Regions from separate parts of the Bacillus smithii genome, predicted to be linked through region 2. Evidence: a T-box and tRNA genes for the amino acid it is inferred to sense, from the RefSeq annotation. Region 2 holds a T-box; the other regions hold tRNA genes.
The links. A T-box is a leader RNA that pairs with one kind of tRNA and senses whether it is charged. The one in region 2 lies ahead of pheS (phenylalanine--tRNA ligase subunit alpha), so its partner is inferred to be a tRNA-Phe.

Region 1 (6,029 bases), 1.6 Mb from region 2:
CGGCCTCTTTTTGCGAATCGGCAGCGACTGCTGCAAGGGATAGCAGAAAACGTCCGTCCGGATAGCCGTTGCGATAAACGTGCGCCGATTCTTCCAGCACCTTTACGTCGCCATTAATAAACAAGGCGAATACAAAAGGAATTTGAAGGTCAGCTGCCAGCTGAGCGCTTCTGGGACTGGCCCCGAGTAAAAAAAGGTTGGGTTTTTCCGGCGGTATAGGTGTCGCTTCAATACCGGCGAGCGGATGATCTTCATCCACTGAATTTTCAATTAATTTTTTCAAAAAAAGAAATCTTTCTTCAAAATCTTGTCCGTCATTCACGGTGCCAAACTGCAACGCCTTTGTCGATAACGGCAGGCCGCCCGGAGCCTTCCCGATCCCAAGATCGACTCTTCCGGGAGCAAGAGTAGACAAAACATGAAAATTTTCCGCAACTTTAAAAGGACTATAATGTTGAAGCATGACTCCTCCTGATCCGATGCGAATCGACTTCGTTCTGGCAAGCAAATATGACATTAAAACTTCCGGAGACGACCCCGCTACCTGTTCCGAATGATGATGCTCTGACACCCAGAAGCGCGAGTAACCCCATTCTTCTGCTTTTTGGGCCAGGCGAACGGTTTGCTGCAAGGCGTCAACAGCTGAAGAGCCTTCAAGGATCGGGCTTTGATCTAACAATCCAAGCTGATAACTCATATCCAATTTCCTCCTGTTTTTATTCTTAGTTTACAGGTGTGATTAATTTGTTTTATTTGTTGGTATTTATCCTATCACCGGAAATAGCGAAAAAGCAATACTTCAAGCGATAGAAAGATTTAAGCGATTCATTAATAAAATTTATCAATTTGTTCGAGAGAATGATGAAACAGCATTCTTTTCAAATTGTTCAATCGACAAAAGAATGTCATTCCATAAAAAAGGAGGCTCCGGTCCATAATATGTTCCATGAATATGCTGTTTCAGCATCATCAAATGATCGACATTGACTTCCACCAGCTGGCCTGTTTCCAGTTCATGTTTAACGCATAAATATGGCAGAAATCCGAACCCGTTGCCGCTTTGAATGAGTGATTTTGCCACTTCAAGATGATCCACGTGAAATTCAATTCGCGGTTCCACGTTCGCCACTTCAAAAATTTTGTGTACACGATTCCAGTCGAACGCTCCGCATTCAAAAAAGACCATTGGTTCAAGAGCCAATTGCTGTGCGGATAACTTTGACTGAAACTGAAAAGGATGTCCCGGCTTTACGACAAGCCGTATTGAATTGTCAAGAAGCGGTTGATGCTGCAATGCTTGATGCGACACTTCTTTCATGAACGCCACATCAATCTGCTTTTGGAGCAGCTTATCTACTAGCACCTCGTTAGACGCTGAAATAAATTTAAACCGGAGTTCCGGATGTGCTTTTTTCCAAAGCGGCAGTGCAATGGGGATAAAATATTGAGATGTAATGATATTGGCCCCAATGACTACCTCTTCCTGATCCGCTCTTTTTTTCAATAGTTTTTTTCCTTGCTGAAAAGTGCGGATAATCTGCTCAGCATACGGAATAAACATTTCCCCCTTTTCCGTCAGCTTGATGCCTCTACCCTCCCGTTCAAACAGTTCTGTATCCAATTCTCGTTCCAATGCTTTGATCCGCGCCGTAACCGTTGGCTGTGATAAAAACAAAGCGTTCGCTGCTTTATGAATGCTGTTAAAATGGACGACATACATAAAAGCTTCAATATGATCAATGTTCATCTTCTCCACCCCTTTTTTAATAAAAAATAAAAAGCTCCCGAACATAGATGCATCAGGAGTTATTGAACGTCAATTCTACGGTATTTTGTTTTTTTATTTTAATCATATTATTCCGATTAGTAAAGTATATTTTAAAAAATTCCATAAATAAAGTAAATTCAGTTAATTGAACCGTAAGAGATTCGTGCTTTATTCCAACCTATAAAAGTACCTCCCCCTTTAATACATACGCCTTTGACTCTTTGCTCTTTTTTTTGATTACGAGAACCGATGTTTTGCTGATATCCGTTTCACCAAAAAGCTTAAAATCCTTATCAATTGAGCTTAAAATCTATATTTTAGGAGAAATAAACCTTCATGCGATTACAAAAGCGATTTTTACCGCCTTCTATAATAGAAAAAACAGGCCTTTATCCAACCTGTCATCGAATGAACGTTCAAATTAGGGAATTTCATTTCGTGGCTGAAAAGATTCAACCCCAACATTTAGTATAGAACCGGAATTTTAAGAGACTAAGAAATAAAGCTTTATGTTCACTCATCTAGTCAACTACAAAAAAGGGGGCACTTCGATAAGTGTATTCCAACAATTGACATAGAGCCAAATATAAAAACAAGGGGTTCCACTATGTGGAACCCCTTATCTCTATATTCGATGCCGATGGTGGGAGTCGAACCCACACTCCACAAGGGAACACGATTTTGAGTCGTGCGCGTCTGCCAATTCCGCCACATCGGCTTATTATATGGAGGCGGCAACCGGATTCGAACCGGTGATAAAGGTTTTGCAGACCTCTGCCTTACCACTTGGCTATGCCGCCTTCATTGGAGCGGAAGACGGGACTCGAACCCGCGACCCCCACCTTGGCAAGGTGGTGTTCTACCACTGAACTACTTCCGCGTACTGGGCTAGCTGGATTCGAACCAGCGCATGACGGAGTCAAAGTCCGTTGCCTTACCGCTTGGCTATAGCCCAATGATTCCTTTTAATATGGGGCGACTAGTGGGAATCGAACCCACGAATGTCGGAGCCACAATCCGATGCGTTAACCACTTCGCCATAGCCGCCATTATAATATGGCAGGGGCAGTAGGAATCGAACCCACACCGGAGGTTTTGGAGACCTCTGTTCTACCGTTAAACTATGCCCCTATGAATGGTGGAGGGGGACGGATTCGAACCGCCGAACCCTGAGGGAGCGGATTTACAGTCCGCCGCGTTTAGCCACTTCGCTACCCCTCCACTGATGCCGGCTGTAGGACTTGAACCCACAACCTACTGATTACAAGTCAGTTGCTCTACCAATTGAGCTAAGCCGGCAACATGGTGGCTCGGGACGGAATCGAACCGCCGACACAAGGATTTTCAGTCCTTTGCTCTACCGACTGAGCTACCGAGCCGATGATTTCATGGCGGTCCCGACGGGAATCGAACCCGCGATCTCCTGCGTGACAGGCAGGCGTGATAACCGCTACACTACGGGACCATTGTTTTAAGATATGCTGACACGTTGATTATGTATGAAAGAAATACTATGTCATTCAATTGCGGGGGCAGGATTTGAACCTGCGACCTTCGGGTTATGAGCCCGACGAGCTACCAGACTGCTCCACCCCGCGACGATATAGATGGTGGAGGTTGACGGGATCGAACCGCCGACCCCTTGCTTGTAAGGCAAGTGCTCTCCCAGCTGAGCTAAACCTCCATTGAGGATGACCCGTACGGGATTCGAACCCGTGTTACCGCCGTGAAAGGGCGGTGTCTTAACCACTTGACCAACGGGCCAACTTATAATGGCGGAGAGCAAGGGATTCGAACCCTTGAGACAGCGTTAACCGTCTACACGATTTCCAATCGTGCTCCTTCGACCACTCGGACAGCTCTCCATATGGCTCCGCAGGTAGGATTCGAACCTACGACCGATCGGTTAACAGCCGATTGCTCTACCACTGAGCTACTGCGGAATAATATCGCCTGGCAGCGTCCTACTCTCGCAAGGGGAATCCCCTCACTACCATCGGCGCTGAAGAGCTTAACTTCCGTGTTCGGGATGGGAACGGGTGTGACCTCTTCGCCATCGCCACCAGACGGTCACCATGTATTGTCGGAACGATTGTTCTTTAAATTTCAATAGGAATTTTAAAGAATTTATAGGTCTTTTTATAAAGCGTTATCAAGATATCTTCCTTCAAAACTAGATAGAAGAAGCAGTTTCACCGATTTCGCGCTTTCTTTTGGTTAAGTCCTCGATCGATTAGTATCCGTCAGCTCCACGTGTCACCACGCTTCCACCTCGGACCTATCTACCTGATCATCTTTCAGGGATCTTACTTTCCGAAGAAATGGGAAATCTCATCTTGAGGGGGGCTTCATGCTTAGATGCTTTCAGCACTTATCCCTTCCGCACATAGCTACCCAGCGATGCCTCTGGCGAGACAACTGGTACACCAGCGGTGCGTCCATCCCGGTCCTCTCGTACTAAGGACAGCTCCTCTCAAATTTCCTGCGCCCGCGACGGATAGGGACCGAACTGTCTCACGACGTTCTGAACCCAGCTCGCGTACCGCTTTAATGGGCGAACAGCCCAACCCTTGGGACCGACTACAGCCCCAGGATGCGATGAGCCGACATCGAGGTGCCAAACCTCCCCGTCGATGTGGACTCTTGGGGGAGATAAGCCTGTTATCCCCGGGGTAGCTTTTATCCGTTGAGCGATGGCCCTTCCATACGGAACCACCGGATCACTAAGCCCGACTTTCGTCCCTGCTCGACTTGTAGGTCTCGCAGTCAAGCTCCCTTCTGCCTTTGCACTCTGCGAATGATTTCCAACCATTCTGAGGGAACCTTTGGGCGCCTCCGTTACCTTTTAGGAGGCGACCGCCCCAGTCAAACTGCCCACCTGACACTGTCTCCCACCCCGATCAGGGGTGCGGGTTAGAATTTCAGTACAGCCAGGGTAGTATCCCACCGGCGCCTCCACCGAAGCTGGCGCTCCGGTTTCCAAGGCTCCTACCTATCCTGTACAAGCTGTACCAAAATTCAATATCAGGCTGCAGTAAAGCTCCACGGGGTCTTTCCGTCCTGTCGCGGGTAACCTGCATCTTCACAGGTACTATAATTTCACCGAGTCTCTCGTTGAGACAGTGCCCAGATCGTTACGCCTTTCGTGCGGGTCAGAACTTACCTGACAAGGAATTTCGCTACCTTAGGACCGTTATAGTTACGGCCGCCGTTTACTGGGGCTTCGGTTCGCACCTTCAAGCAAAGCTTTAAGCGCTCCCCTTAACCTTCCAGCACCGGGCAGGCGTCAGCCCCTATACTTCGCCTTACGGCTTCGCAGAGACCTGTGTTTTTGCTAAACAGTCGCCTGGGCCTATTCACTGCGGCTTCTCGGGGCTATGCACCCCAAAAAGCACCCCTTCTCCCGAAGTTACGGGGTCATTTTGCCGAGTTCCTTAACGAGAGTTCTCTCGCACACCTTAGGATTCTCTCCTCGCCTACCTGTGTCGGTTTGCGGTACGGGCACCTTTTTCCTCGCTAGAGGCTTTTCTTGGCAGTGTGGAATCAGGAACTTCGGTACTATATTTCCCTCGCCGTCACAGCTTGAGGTTAGTGGCAACGGGATTTGCCTCGCTGCCCCTCTTACTGCTTGGACGCACATCCAGCAGTGCGCTTACCCTATCCTCCTGCGTCCCCCCATCGCTCAAACGGAAAAGAGGTGGTACAGGAATATCAACCTGTTGTCCATCGCCTACGCCTGTCGGCCTCGGCTTAGGTCCCGACTAACCCTGAGAGGACGAGCCTTCCTCAGGAAACCTTAGGCATTCGGTGGAAGGGATTCTCACCCTTCTTTCGCTACTCATACCGGCATTCTCACTTCTAAGCGCTCCACCAGTCCTTCCGGTCTGGCTTCTCTGCCCTTAGAACGCTCTCCTACCGCGGACACCCGAAGGTGTCCACCCGCAGCTTCGGTGATACGTTTAGCCCCGGTACATTTTCGGCGCAGAATCACTCGACCAGTGAGCTATTACGCACTCTTTAAATGGTGGCTGCTTCTAAGCCAACATCCTGGTTGTCTAAGCAATTCCACATCCTTTTCCACTTAACGTATACTTTGGGACCTTAGCTGGCGGTCTGGGCTGTTTCCCTTTTGACCACGGATCTTATCACTCGCAGTCTGACTCCCAAGGATAAGTCGCTGGCATTCGGAGTTTGTCTGAATTCGGTAACCCGATGAGGGCCCCTAGTCCAAACAGTGCTCTACCTCCAAGACTCTTTCCTT
Region 2 (6,029 bases):
TGCTTCTTGCCAAAGCTTGGGATAATCGCATCGGCCTTGCCATTGCCATAGGAGTGCTAAAATATTTAAAAGATAAAAAACATGAAAATATCGTGTATGGAGTAGGTACGGTACAAGAAGAAGTAGGTTTGCGCGGTGCGAAAACAGCCGCTCAAAAAATCCAGCCCGATATTGCTTTCGGTGTTGATGTCGGCATTGCCGGAGACACTCCGGGCGTTTCGGAAAAAGAAGCACAAAGCAAAATGGGAAAAGGACCGCAAATCATTTTATACGATGCTTCCATGGTCTCCCATAAAGGATTGCGCGATTTTGTCACCAATGTAGCAGATGAATTAAATATCCCTTATCAATTTGATGCCATTGCCGGCGGCGGCACCGATTCCGGATCGATTCATCTTACCGGACAAGGAGTACCGACGTTATCGGTTACGATCGCGACCCGTTATATTCATTCCCATGCCGCGCTTCTGCATCGAGATGATTATGAAAATGCTGTGAAGTTGATTGGAGAAGTGATTCTTCGTCTCGACCGCGAGGCTGTCAATAAAATCACATTTGATTAATCTTTTTATCAATTTGACAGAAAATGATCGTATAAGTGGCAAAACAGCCACCTTTCTGCTAGAAAGGTGGCTGCTTTCATCATGAAATAAGCGATGAAAGGATAAGACGATTCAGATTCAATTGGAAGCCAAGCATGAACACAAAAGAAGAATGTTTAAGTTCCAATGAAAATGAGCGAGTAATATAGTGAGATGGATCCCTGGGAATGATTGGCGATCATGAGCCATAAGGAAAATCCCGTAAAGTTTTTTTGCTTTGTTTTATTTCAGTCCCGCGGATAAAGTATCGAGCATCATCTGCTTTTCTTTTTCACTGGCGTTTTTCCAAATGACTTCAAATAGTACACCGAGTCCGGGGAGCATTTTTTCCTCTCCGCTTTGAATGGCATCCACGATGGTATCTTCCAACTGATCAGGCGTATTGCCGGAAACATTATGAAGGATGGCCTTTCGCAAATCCAAATTCATGCATTTCCTCTCCTTTCACATACTTTCATGTCTATTTTCCCCTTCATTGCTTAGGCTATGTAAGAAAAATAAATCATTCTGCCAAAAGCCCATTTGAAAGGTAAGTTCCTTTTCATTTGATTATAGGAAAAGAAGGGAGTCCTCTCTTTTCAAAGCGGTTGATTGGCAAAAATCATATCTAGCTGATCGTGGATCAATGCGCGGCGTCGCGGACATTATGCTATAATGATGTAATTGAATTCTATGGTCGAAAGGTGAGAAAAAAGTGAAAGTGATCCAATCCGTTAAAAATCCACAAGTCAAGCAGTGGAGGAAGCTGGCGACGAGAAAAGAACGAGATAAAACCGGGCGATATATGATGGAAGGATTCCATTTAGTTGAAGAGGCACTTTCCTATAAAAATGAGATAGAAGAAATCATTATGGAGGAAAACATTGTTTTGCCTGCAAAATGGAATATGGACGGTATTCCGATCACGATTGTGACAGCAGAAGTGGCGAAATCTCTGGCTGAGACGGAAACGACGCAAGGGATTTTTGCCGTTTGCAAAAAACGGGATTCAAAAAACGCTCTTGAACAAGGTACGACCTTTTTGCTGATTGACCGTGTTCAAGATCCCGGAAATATCGGGACGATGATACGGACAGCGGACGCAGCGGGAATCGATGCGGTCGTACTAGGAAAAGGAAGCGCCGATCCCTATAATCCGAAGGTATTAAGAGCTGCCCAAGGAAGCCATTTTCATGTCGACATCGTACAGTCACCTTTAGAAGAAGCGATCAGCTTGATTCAAAAAAAGGGTGTATCTGTTTATGGGACGACTTTGCAAAATGCAGAAAATTATCGGGATATCCAGCCTTCTAAAGGATTTGCTGTATTGGTCGGCAACGAAGGCAGCGGCGTTTCGCAAGAGTTATTATCATTAACCGATCACAATGTATATGTACCGATTTACGGGAAAAGTGAATCGCTAAACGTAGCAGTTGCAGCCGGCATTTTGCTGTATCACTTTCTGGATTCGACAAAAGGGGTTTGAAATTGCCAATGAAATTGCTATAATGATACCTATAATACGAACTTAGCCTAAATGGGCGGAGAGAAAATAACGCTTTTTTGAGAGACGAATCCTTTTAAAGGACTTCATTCAGAAGAAACCAATCAAATTTAAATAGGGTTAAAGACAATGACAGAGAAAAGTAGTTTGCTTCCTTCCATTCAGGGAGAAAATGCCGTGACTGAAAGCATTTTTATGTGAAGAGCAAACGAAGTTCACCTCTCGAGTCGGCGTTTGGACCATTTCCGAGGAAATGTAAAGACGCCCCGGTTCAATAGCCGTTATTTGTATGAAGAGAGTATGCCGCGAACGGTTCGGCATGCTAAAAAGGGTGGTACCGCGATCCAACCTCGTCCCTTTCCTTTGGGGCGAGGTTTTCGTTTGGAAAAATAATGTAAAAGGAGGAGCATGACAGTGGAGCAGAAGTTAAAAGAATTGGCTCAAGAAGCGTTGTCAAAAGTGGCAAGTGCTCAAGACTTAAAAGAATTAAATGACATTCGTGTCAGCTATTTAGGTAAAAAAGGCCCCATTACAGAGGTTTTGCGTGGAATGGGGAAGCTGTCTGCAGAAGAACGTCCAAAAATCGGGGCTTTGGCCAACCAAGTGAGGGCTGAAATTGCCGAGCAAATCGAGAAAAAGCAAAAACAGCTGGAAGAAGCGGCCATAGAAAAGCAATTAAAAGAAGAAGCGATCGATGTTACATTGCCGGGACGTCCTGTCAAAAACGGCAATGCCCATCCATTGACCAAAATAATAGAAGAAATAGAAGATTTGTTTATCAGCATGGGGTATCAAGTAGCGGAAGGACAAGAAGTGGAAACAGACTACTATAACTTTGAAGCGCTTAATTTGCCGAAGGATCACCCAGCCCGCGATATGCAGGATTCGTTTTATATAACGGAGGAAATTTTGCTTCGCACGCATACTTCCCCTATTCAAGCACGGACAATGGAAAAACACAAAGGAAAAGGCCCGGTTAAAATTATTTGTCCAGGAAAAGTTTACCGCCGCGATAACGACGATGCGACTCATTCTCATCAATTTACTCAAATTGAAGGTCTTGTGGTCGATGAAAACATACGCATGAGTGATTTAAAAGGAACGCTTGAAGTGTTTGCTAAACGGTTTTTCGGCGAGGATCGGGAAATTCGTTTGCGTCCGAGCTTTTTCCCGTTTACCGAACCTTCGGTGGAAATGGATATTTCCTGTAAAATTTGCCATGGCAAAGGATGCAGCGTATGTAAAGGCACTGGATGGATTGAAATATTAGGAGCCGGTATGGTTCACCCGAATGTGTTGGAAATGGCCGGTTTCGATTCGAAAAAATATACGGGCTTTGCTTTCGGAATGGGTCCGGAAAGAATTGCTATGCTTAAATACGGAATAGATGATATTCGTCATTTCTATACGAACGATATTCGCTTTTTAAAACAATTTTCCATCCACGAATCTTAACGCAAGGTGCTGTTGCTTTAAAAGCACTTGTACATAAACGGATAACGATTGCCTGTAAAAAGGCAACATGGTTCATTGAGAAAAGGAGGTATTCTGAATATGTTGGTTTCACTGAAATGGCTTCAAGATTACGTGGATCTTTCGGGAATTTCCGCGAAGGATCTGGCGGAAAAAATAACCCGATCCGGCATTGAGGTAGAAAGCGTGGAAATACCGGGAGAACATATTAAAAATGTAGTGATCGGCCATGTATTAAAATGCGAAAAACACCCGGCTGCCGACAAATTGAACAAATGTTTGGTAGATATCGGTGAAGGAGAACCGGTTCAAATTATTTGCGGTGCACCGAATGTAGCTGCAGGCCAAAAAGTGGCAGTAGCCAAACCAGGTGCTCGCCTTCCGGGAGGCATAAAAATTAAAAAGGCCAAACTGCGCGGCGAAGAATCGAACGGCATGATTTGTTCTCTACAAGAACTCGGTATTGAAGGAAAATTGGTGCCAAAAGAATTTGCCGAAGGGATCTTTGTGTTTCCGGATGATGCTGAAGTGGGGGCGGATGCGATCACAGCGTTGAACTTGGACGATTGTATCATCGAACTAGGATTAACGCCGAACCGCTCCGACTGCTTAAGCATGCTCGGTGTCGCTTACGAAGTGGCGGCCATTTTGGATCGTGATGTGAAACTGCCTCATCCCGTTTACCATGAAAGTACAGAAAAAGCCAGTGATTACATAAAAGTGACAGTGGAAGCAAAAGAAGATAATCCGTTCTATGTCGCCAAAGTGGTTAAAAACGTAAAAATAGGCCCTTCTCCGTTATGGATGCAGGCAAGGCTTATGGCAGCTGGTATTCGTCCACACAACAATGTGGTAGATATTACGAACTATATCATGCTGGAATACGGACAGCCTCTCCATGCGTTTGACTACGATCGCCTTGGTTCTAAAGAAATTCTGGTAAGATGCGCTTATGATGGAGAAGAAATCGTGACATTAGATGATGTAAAACGTACTTTGACGCCGGAACATCTCGTGATCACGAACGGTTCCAAACCCGTAGCATTGGCTGGAGTGATGGGGGGAGCGAATTCCGAAGTTCAGCAGGATACGACAACCGTCTTAATCGAATCTGCTTACTTCAACGGAACAACCATTCGAAAGGCATCTAAGGATCACAGCTTGCGCAGTGAAGCGAGCGCCCGCTACGAAAAAGGTGTCGATCCAAACAGGGTCAAAGCTGCGGCGGAAAGAGCTGTTGAACTTCTGGAAAAATATGCTGGTGCGGAAGTGCTGCGAGAAACGGTTGTCGCCGGAGATTTAGAGGCAGAACCGAAAAAAATAACGATATCGCTTTCCAAAATCAACCGCGTTTTGGGCACCAATCTTTCGAGTCAAGATGTTGTCGATATTTTCCGGAGACTCCGTTTCACTGTCGAAACTAGCGACGACTTGTTCACTGTCACCGTTCCGACTCGAAGAGGGGACATTACGATTGAAGAAGATTTAATCGAAGAAGTAGCTCGTTTATATGGATATGACGAATTGCCAAAAACGCTGCCGGTAGGAGCTGCCTCTCCGGGAGGTTTAACCCCTTATCAACAGAAGCGTCGCGTCGTGCGCAAGTTTCTGGAAGGAGCGGGGCTGTATCAGGCCATCACTTATTCTTTGACCAGTCGGGATATGGTTCATCAATTTGTACTGGATAAAACGGAACCGGTCGAAATCGCCATGCCTATGAGCGAGGAAAGAAGTCTTCTTCGCCAAAGCTTGGTTCCTCATTTGTTGGAAGCAGTATCCTATAACGTCGCTCGCCAAAATGATTCAATCGGGTTATATGAGATCGGGTCGGTTTTTCTGAAACAAATCGGCCAAGAACTGCCGCAGGAAGATGAACATATTGCCGGAGCCATTACCGGTGTGTGGGAAGCGAACGAGTGGCAAGGAGAACAAAAACTGGCAGACTTTTTTGTTTTAAAAGGAATATTAGAAGGGCTGTTCGCAAAACTTGGCCTTGGCGATGCCGTTGAATGGAAAAAAGCAGAACTCCCTGATATGCATCCGGGACGGACTGCTGAAATCTTTTTAAATGGCAAAAGACTAGGTTTTATTGGTCAAGTGCATCCACAAAAGCAAAAACAATTAGACTTAAAAGAAACCTATGTTTTTGAATTAAAAGCGAGCATCTTGTTAAATGAACAAGCGCTGGAACTGCAATACGATCCGATCCCTCGCTTCCCTTCGATTACACGCGATATTGCCTTAGTGGTGGACAAAGACACGGAAGCTGGAAAATTGCAACAAATCATTTGGCAAGCAGGTGGAAAACTGCTGAAGGAAGTCCGCATTTTTGACTTATATGAAGGGGAACATTTACAACCAGGCAAGAAGTCGATCGCTTTTTCTCTTAAATACTATGATCCGGATAAAACGTTAACAGATGAAGAAGTCATGAATGTCCATGAAAAGGTGCTTGCTGCCGTAAAAGAAAA
Region 3 (6,029 bases), 170 kb from region 2:
AAAACTCCCGTCAAATTTTGACAGACCATGAGCGTCCTTGCAAAAATGACCTGGGACCCAATCTAAAATAACCCCTAATCCGTGTTGATGGCAGCAATCTACAAAATACATAAAATCATGCGGGGTTCCGTATCGGCTTGTCACGGCGTAGTAGCCCGTTGTTTGATATCCCCAAGATAGATCAAATGGATGCTCGGTTATCGGCATTATTTCAATATGAGTAAATCCTTGTTCTTTTACATACGGAATTAAAGTTTCCGCTAATTCCTTGTAAGAATAAAAATCACCGTTTTCTTTCTTTCGCCACGTTCCAAGGTGAACCTCATATATGAACATGGGCTCGTCATATAATCTCTTTTTTTCTTTTTCCAACAGCCATGATTCATCATGCCACTTATAGTCGTTCAACGAATAAATAATCCCTGCGGTTCTCGGACGCTTTTCCGTATAAAAAGCATATGGATCGGTTTTCAAAAAACGTTCTCCGTCCCGGGTCGTTATTTCATATTTATATAGCTCTCCTTCCAAATTTCCGTTCACTGACAGGAACCATATACCATCCGGACCGGTACGCTCCAAACGGTATCCCTCACCATTCCATCCATTAAAAGTACCCATCAGCCTTACTTCCACTGCATTTGGGGCCCAAATACAAAATTCTGTCGTTTCCTTACCATGGCGTTTTCGGATGTGTGCACCAAAAAGACCGTAACAATGAAAATGTTTTCCTTCATGAAATAAATAATGATCCATATCCGTAGGGGCAGATGCAGACATAAAAGTATCCCCTCCTCCAATTAGTGTCATGATTAAATTCTGCTGTTAGAGAGAGAACTCCTTTTATAACTTTTCACTGTTTTCTGACAAAATCCAAACCATTTCACCACGGGAAAATGTTGTCTAGCATGTAAGGGCTTCTAATGATACAGGCGTCAAAGAGGGAAAGACTTCATTTTAACAGTACATCTTATAGTCTTTATATCTTCCATATGGGAGCATTTATGTGCTTAACAGATATATGGAGGTTCAAACTCATATGAACATAAAAAAACCGCAGTGGCTTTAACACTGCGGCTAAAAACGAATAGGAGATAAGACAAAAAAATCGGCAACATGCTGCCGATTTTTCAGAGTGACCCGTACGGGATTCGAACCCGTGTTACCGCCGTGAAAGGGCGGTGTCTTAACCACTTGACCAACGGGCCATATTCATATAAATGGTGGAGAAGGCGGGATTCGAACCCGCGCGCCGCATATTTGCGACCTAACGGTTTAGCAAACCGTCCTCTTCAGCCACTTGAGTACTTCTCCTTATACAAAAATGACTCCGCAGGTAGGATTCGAACCTACGACCGATCGGTTAACAGCCGATTGCTCTACCACTGAGCTACTGCGGAACAAAATGGGCCTGAATGGACTTGAACCATCGACCTCACGCTTATCAGGCGTGCGCTCTAACCAGCTGAGCTACAGGCCCATGCTGAACGAATTGGAGCGGGTGATGGGAATCGAACCCACGACATCAGCTTGGAAGGCTGAGGTTTTACCACTAAACTACACCCGCGAACACTGCAATGGGGCGACTAGTGGGAATCGAACCCACGAATGTCGGAGCCACAATCCGATGCGTTAACCACTTCGCCATAGCCGCCATAAACATTACATGAGAATCAATGGGCAAAAATGGTGGCTCGGGACGGAATCGAACCGCCGACACAAGGATTTTCAGTCCTTTGCTCTACCGACTGAGCTACCGAGCCAAAATATTTAAATTCTAAGAAGGAAAAGCAATTGCGGGGGCAGGATTTGAACCTGCGACCTTCGGGTTATGAGCCCGACGAGCTACCGAACTGCTCCACCCCGCGACGATAATCATCATTCAGAATGGCGGAGGAGGAGGGATTCGAACCCCCGCGCGGTGTAACCCGCCTGTCGGTTTTCAAGACCGATCCCTTCAGCCAGACTTGGGTACTCCTCCACGAATGAATGGTGGACCTTGTAGGACTCGAACCTACGACCGGACGGTTATGAGCCGTCTGCTCTAACCAGCTGAGCTAAAGGTCCTTTAAATGGCGGTGGAGGGGATCGAACCCCCGACCTCACGGGTATGAACCGTACGCTCTAGCCAGCTGAGCTACACCGCCATATGTCATATAAACTTGTAATTGGTGGAGCCTAGCGGGATCGAACCGCTGACCTCCTGCGTGCAAAGCAGGCGCTCTCCCAGCTGAGCTAAGGCCCCATTACTTTTATTTCAATCGGGAAGACAGGATTCGAACCTGCGACCCCATGGTCCCAAACCATGTGCTCTACCAAGCTGAGCTACTTCCCGTATGGCGCGCCCAAGAGGAGTCGAACCCCTAACCTTCTGATCCGTAGTCAGACGCTCTATCCAATTGAGCTATGGGCGCAAATGAATGCCGAGGGCCGGACTCGAACCGGCACGGTGGTCACCCACCGCAGGATTTTAAGTCCTGTGCGTCTGCCAATTCCGCCACCCCGGCATGATAATGGAGCGGAAGACGGGACTCGAACCCGCGACCCCCACCTTGGCAAGGTGGTGTTCTACCACTGAACTACTTCCGCATTTACATGTGCGGGTGAAGGGACTCGAACCCCCACGCCTTGCGGCGCCAGACCCTGATTCTGGTGCGTCTGCCAATTCCGCCACACCCGCATAAAGTGAGCCATGGAGGATTCGAACCTCCGACCCTCTGATTAAAAGTCAGATGCTCTACCGACTGAGCTAATGGCTCATAACAAATTTGAATGGTCAATTGCTGTATTTAGGAATCTGGATCATCTGATTGGGTGGTAAACCCGACACGTTTCTCAAATATTATTATTTTCCGATTGATCTAGCGATCCAAATCAAAATGGTGCCGGCTGTAGGACTTGAACCCACAACCTACTGATTACAAGTCAGTTGCTCTACCAATTGAGCTAAGCCGGCTCGTTATGTATGGTGGAGGTTGACGGGATCGAACCGCCGACCCCTTGCTTGTAAGGCAAGTGCTCTCCCAGCTGAGCTAAACCTCCATCATCGCCTGGCAGCGTCCTACTCTCGCAAGGGGAATCCCCTCACTACCATCGGCGCTGAAGAGCTTAACTTCCGTGTTCGGGATGGGAACGGGTGTGACCTCTTCGCCATCGCCACCAGACGGTATGTAGTTGTCGGAACGATTGTTCCTTCAAAACTAGATAGAAGAAGCAGTTTCACCGATTTCGCGCTTTCTTTTGGTTAAGTCCTCGATCGATTAGTATCCGTCAGCTCCACGTGTCACCACGCTTCCACCTCGGACCTATCTACCTGATCATCTTTCAGGGATCTTACTTTCCGAAGAAATGGGAAATCTCATCTTGAGGGGGGCTTCATGCTTAGATGCTTTCAGCACTTATCCCTTCCGCACATAGCTACCCAGCGATGCCTCTGGCGAGACAACTGGTACACCAGCGGTGCGTCCATCCCGGTCCTCTCGTACTAAGGACAGCTCCTCTCAAATTTCCTGCGCCCGCGACGGATAGGGACCGAACTGTCTCACGACGTTCTGAACCCAGCTCGCGTACCGCTTTAATGGGCGAACAGCCCAACCCTTGGGACCGACTACAGCCCCAGGATGCGATGAGCCGACATCGAGGTGCCAAACCTCCCCGTCGATGTGGACTCTTGGGGGAGATAAGCCTGTTATCCCCGGGGTAGCTTTTATCCGTTGAGCGATGGCCCTTCCATACGGAACCACCGGATCACTAAGCCCGACTTTCGTCCCTGCTCGACTTGTAGGTCTCGCAGTCAAGCTCCCTTCTGCCTTTGCACTCTGCGAATGATTTCCAACCATTCTGAGGGAACCTTTGGGCGCCTCCGTTACCTTTTAGGAGGCGACCGCCCCAGTCAAACTGCCCACCTGACACTGTCTCCCACCCCGATCAGGGGTGCGGGTTAGAATTTCAGTACAGCCAGGGTAGTATCCCACCGGCGCCTCCACCGAAGCTGGCGCTCCGGTTTCCAAGGCTCCTACCTATCCTGTACAAGCTGTACCAAAATTCAATATCAGGCTGCAGTAAAGCTCCACGGGGTCTTTCCGTCCTGTCGCGGGTAACCTGCATCTTCACAGGTACTATAATTTCACCGAGTCTCTCGTTGAGACAGTGCCCAGATCGTTACGCCTTTCGTGCGGGTCAGAACTTACCTGACAAGGAATTTCGCTACCTTAGGACCGTTATAGTTACGGCCGCCGTTTACTGGGGCTTCGGTTCGCACCTTCAAGCAAAGCTTTAAGCGCTCCCCTTAACCTTCCAGCACCGGGCAGGCGTCAGCCCCTATACTTCGCCTTACGGCTTCGCAGAGACCTGTGTTTTTGCTAAACAGTCGCCTGGGCCTATTCACTGCGGCTTCTCGGGGCTATGCACCCCAAAAAGCACCCCTTCTCCCGAAGTTACGGGGTCATTTTGCCGAGTTCCTTAACGAGAGTTCTCTCGCACACCTTAGGATTCTCTCCTCGCCTACCTGTGTCGGTTTGCGGTACGGGCACCTTTTTCCTCGCTAGAGGCTTTTCTTGGCAGTGTGGAATCAGGAACTTCGGTACTATATTTCCCTCGCCGTCACAGCTTGAGGTTAGTGGCAACGGGATTTGCCTCGCTGCCCCTCTTACTGCTTGGACGCACATCCAGCAGTGCGCTTACCCTATCCTCCTGCGTCCCCCCATCGCTCAAACGGAAAAGAGGTGGTACAGGAATATCAACCTGTTGTCCATCGCCTACGCCTGTCGGCCTCGGCTTAGGTCCCGACTAACCCTGAGAGGACGAGCCTTCCTCAGGAAACCTTAGGCATTCGGTGGAAGGGATTCTCACCCTTCTTTCGCTACTCATACCGGCATTCTCACTTCTAAGCGCTCCACCAGTCCTTCCGGTCTGGCTTCTCTGCCCTTAGAACGCTCTCCTACCGCGGACACCCGAAGGTGTCCACCCGCAGCTTCGGTGATACGTTTAGCCCCGGTACATTTTCGGCGCAGAATCACTCGACCAGTGAGCTATTACGCACTCTTTAAATGGTGGCTGCTTCTAAGCCAACATCCTGGTTGTCTAAGCAATTCCACATCCTTTTCCACTTAACGTATACTTTGGGACCTTAGCTGGCGGTCTGGGCTGTTTCCCTTTTGACCACGGATCTTATCACTCGCAGTCTGACTCCCAAGGATAAGTCGCTGGCATTCGGAGTTTGTCTGAATTCGGTAACCCGATGAGGGCCCCTAGTCCAAACAGTGCTCTACCTCCAAGACTCTTTCCTTGAGGCTAGCCCTAAAGCTATTTCGGAGAGAACCAGCTATCTCCAAGTTCGATTGGAATTTCACCCCTACCCACACCTCATCCCCGCACTTTTCAACGTGCGTGGGTTCGGGCCTCCAGTAAGTGTTACCTCACCTTCACCCTGGACATGGGTAGATCACCTGGTTTCGGGTCTGCGACCCCATACTCATGCGCCCTGTTCAGACTCGCTTTCGCTGCGGCTCCGTCTTTCCGACTTAACCTCGCATGAGATCGCAACTCGCCGGTTCATTCTACAAAAGGCACGCCATCACCCGTAAACGGGCTCTGACTACTTGTAGGCACACGGTTTCAGGTTCTCTTTCACTCCCCTCCCGGGGTGCTTTTCACCTTTCCCTCACGGTACTGGTTCACTATCGGTCACTAGGGAGTATTTAGCCTTGGGAGATGGTCCTCCCAGCTTCCGACGGGATTCCTCGTGTCCCGCCGTACTCAGGATCCACCAGGGAGGGAACGAAGTTTCGACTACAGGGTTGTTACCTTCTCTGACGGGCCTTTCCAGACCTCTTCGTCTACCTCGTTCCTTTGTGACTCCACCATTGGTGTCCTACAACCCCAGAAGGCAAGCCTTCTGGTTTGGGCTGTTCCCGTTTCGCTCGCCGCTACTCAGGGAATCGCTGTTGCTTTCTCTTCCTCCGGGTACTTAGATGTTTCAGTTCCCCGGGTTGCCTTCCTTACCCTATGGATTCAGGCAAGGATGCTGCCCC

Region 1: it encodes a tRNA-Phe, which carries the amino acid that the T-box ahead of pheS (phenylalanine--tRNA ligase subunit alpha) is inferred to sense. The anticodon was not compared.
Region 3: it encodes a tRNA-Phe, which carries the amino acid that the T-box ahead of pheS (phenylalanine--tRNA ligase subunit alpha) is inferred to sense. The anticodon was not compared.

The regions. Positions count from the first base shown of each region.
Region 1 covers NZ_CP012024.1:741,593-747,621, reverse strand. The annotation lists gene BSM4216_RS03535 (LLM class flavin-dependent oxidoreductase) at 1-697, opposite strand, end outside; gene BSM4216_RS03530 (LysR family transcriptional regulator) at 842-1,747, opposite strand; tRNA gene BSM4216_RS03525 (tRNA-Leu) at 2,404-2,486, opposite strand; tRNA gene BSM4216_RS03520 (tRNA-Cys) at 2,495-2,568, opposite strand; tRNA gene BSM4216_RS03515 (tRNA-Gly) at 2,574-2,648, opposite strand; tRNA gene BSM4216_RS03510 (tRNA-Gln) at 2,652-2,723, opposite strand; tRNA gene BSM4216_RS03505 (tRNA-His) at 2,740-2,815, opposite strand; tRNA gene BSM4216_RS03500 (tRNA-Trp) at 2,826-2,899, opposite strand; tRNA gene BSM4216_RS03495 (tRNA-Tyr) at 2,905-2,989, opposite strand; tRNA gene BSM4216_RS03490 (tRNA-Thr) at 2,995-3,067, opposite strand; tRNA gene BSM4216_RS03485 (tRNA-Phe) at 3,072-3,147, opposite strand; tRNA gene BSM4216_RS03480 (tRNA-Asp) at 3,158-3,233, opposite strand; tRNA gene BSM4216_RS03475 (tRNA-Met) at 3,293-3,366, opposite strand; tRNA gene BSM4216_RS03470 (tRNA-Val) at 3,377-3,452, opposite strand; tRNA gene BSM4216_RS03465 (tRNA-Glu) at 3,461-3,532, opposite strand; tRNA gene BSM4216_RS03460 (tRNA-Ser) at 3,542-3,633, opposite strand; tRNA gene BSM4216_RS03455 (tRNA-Asn) at 3,637-3,711, opposite strand; rRNA gene rrf (5S ribosomal RNA) at 3,720-3,835, opposite strand; rRNA gene BSM4216_RS03445 (23S ribosomal RNA) at 3,982-6,029, opposite strand, start outside.
Region 2 covers NZ_CP012024.1:2,465,607-2,471,635, reverse strand. The annotation lists gene BSM4216_RS11570 (M42 family metallopeptidase) at 1-563, shown strand, start outside; gene sspI (small acid-soluble spore protein SspI) at 825-1,031, opposite strand; gene BSM4216_RS11560 (TrmH family RNA methyltransferase) at 1,297-2,067, shown strand; T-box leader at 2,206-2,446, shown strand; gene pheS (phenylalanine--tRNA ligase subunit alpha) at 2,500-3,540, shown strand; gene pheT (phenylalanine--tRNA ligase subunit beta) at 3,640-6,029, shown strand, end outside.
Region 3 covers NZ_CP012024.1:2,635,221-2,641,249, forward strand. The annotation lists gene glgB (1,4-alpha-glucan branching enzyme) at 1-777, opposite strand, end outside; tRNA gene BSM4216_RS12315 (tRNA-Glu) at 1,134-1,205, opposite strand; tRNA gene BSM4216_RS12320 (tRNA-Ser) at 1,219-1,311, opposite strand; tRNA gene BSM4216_RS12325 (tRNA-Asn) at 1,326-1,397, opposite strand; tRNA gene BSM4216_RS12330 (tRNA-Ile) at 1,404-1,477, opposite strand; tRNA gene BSM4216_RS12335 (tRNA-Gly) at 1,491-1,564, opposite strand; tRNA gene BSM4216_RS12340 (tRNA-His) at 1,576-1,651, opposite strand; tRNA gene BSM4216_RS12345 (tRNA-Phe) at 1,685-1,760, opposite strand; tRNA gene BSM4216_RS12350 (tRNA-Met) at 1,792-1,865, opposite strand; tRNA gene BSM4216_RS12355 (tRNA-Ser) at 1,886-1,978, opposite strand; tRNA gene BSM4216_RS12360 (tRNA-Ile) at 1,988-2,064, opposite strand; tRNA gene BSM4216_RS12365 (tRNA-Met) at 2,071-2,144, opposite strand; tRNA gene BSM4216_RS12370 (tRNA-Ala) at 2,167-2,242, opposite strand; tRNA gene BSM4216_RS12375 (tRNA-Pro) at 2,259-2,332, opposite strand; tRNA gene BSM4216_RS12380 (tRNA-Arg) at 2,335-2,411, opposite strand; tRNA gene BSM4216_RS12385 (tRNA-Leu) at 2,419-2,504, opposite strand; tRNA gene BSM4216_RS12390 (tRNA-Gly) at 2,512-2,586, opposite strand; tRNA gene BSM4216_RS12395 (tRNA-Leu) at 2,596-2,677, opposite strand; tRNA gene BSM4216_RS12400 (tRNA-Lys) at 2,684-2,756, opposite strand; tRNA gene BSM4216_RS12405 (tRNA-Thr) at 2,878-2,953, opposite strand; tRNA gene BSM4216_RS12410 (tRNA-Val) at 2,964-3,039, opposite strand; rRNA gene rrf (5S ribosomal RNA) at 3,046-3,161, opposite strand; rRNA gene BSM4216_RS12420 (23S ribosomal RNA) at 3,238-6,029, opposite strand, start outside.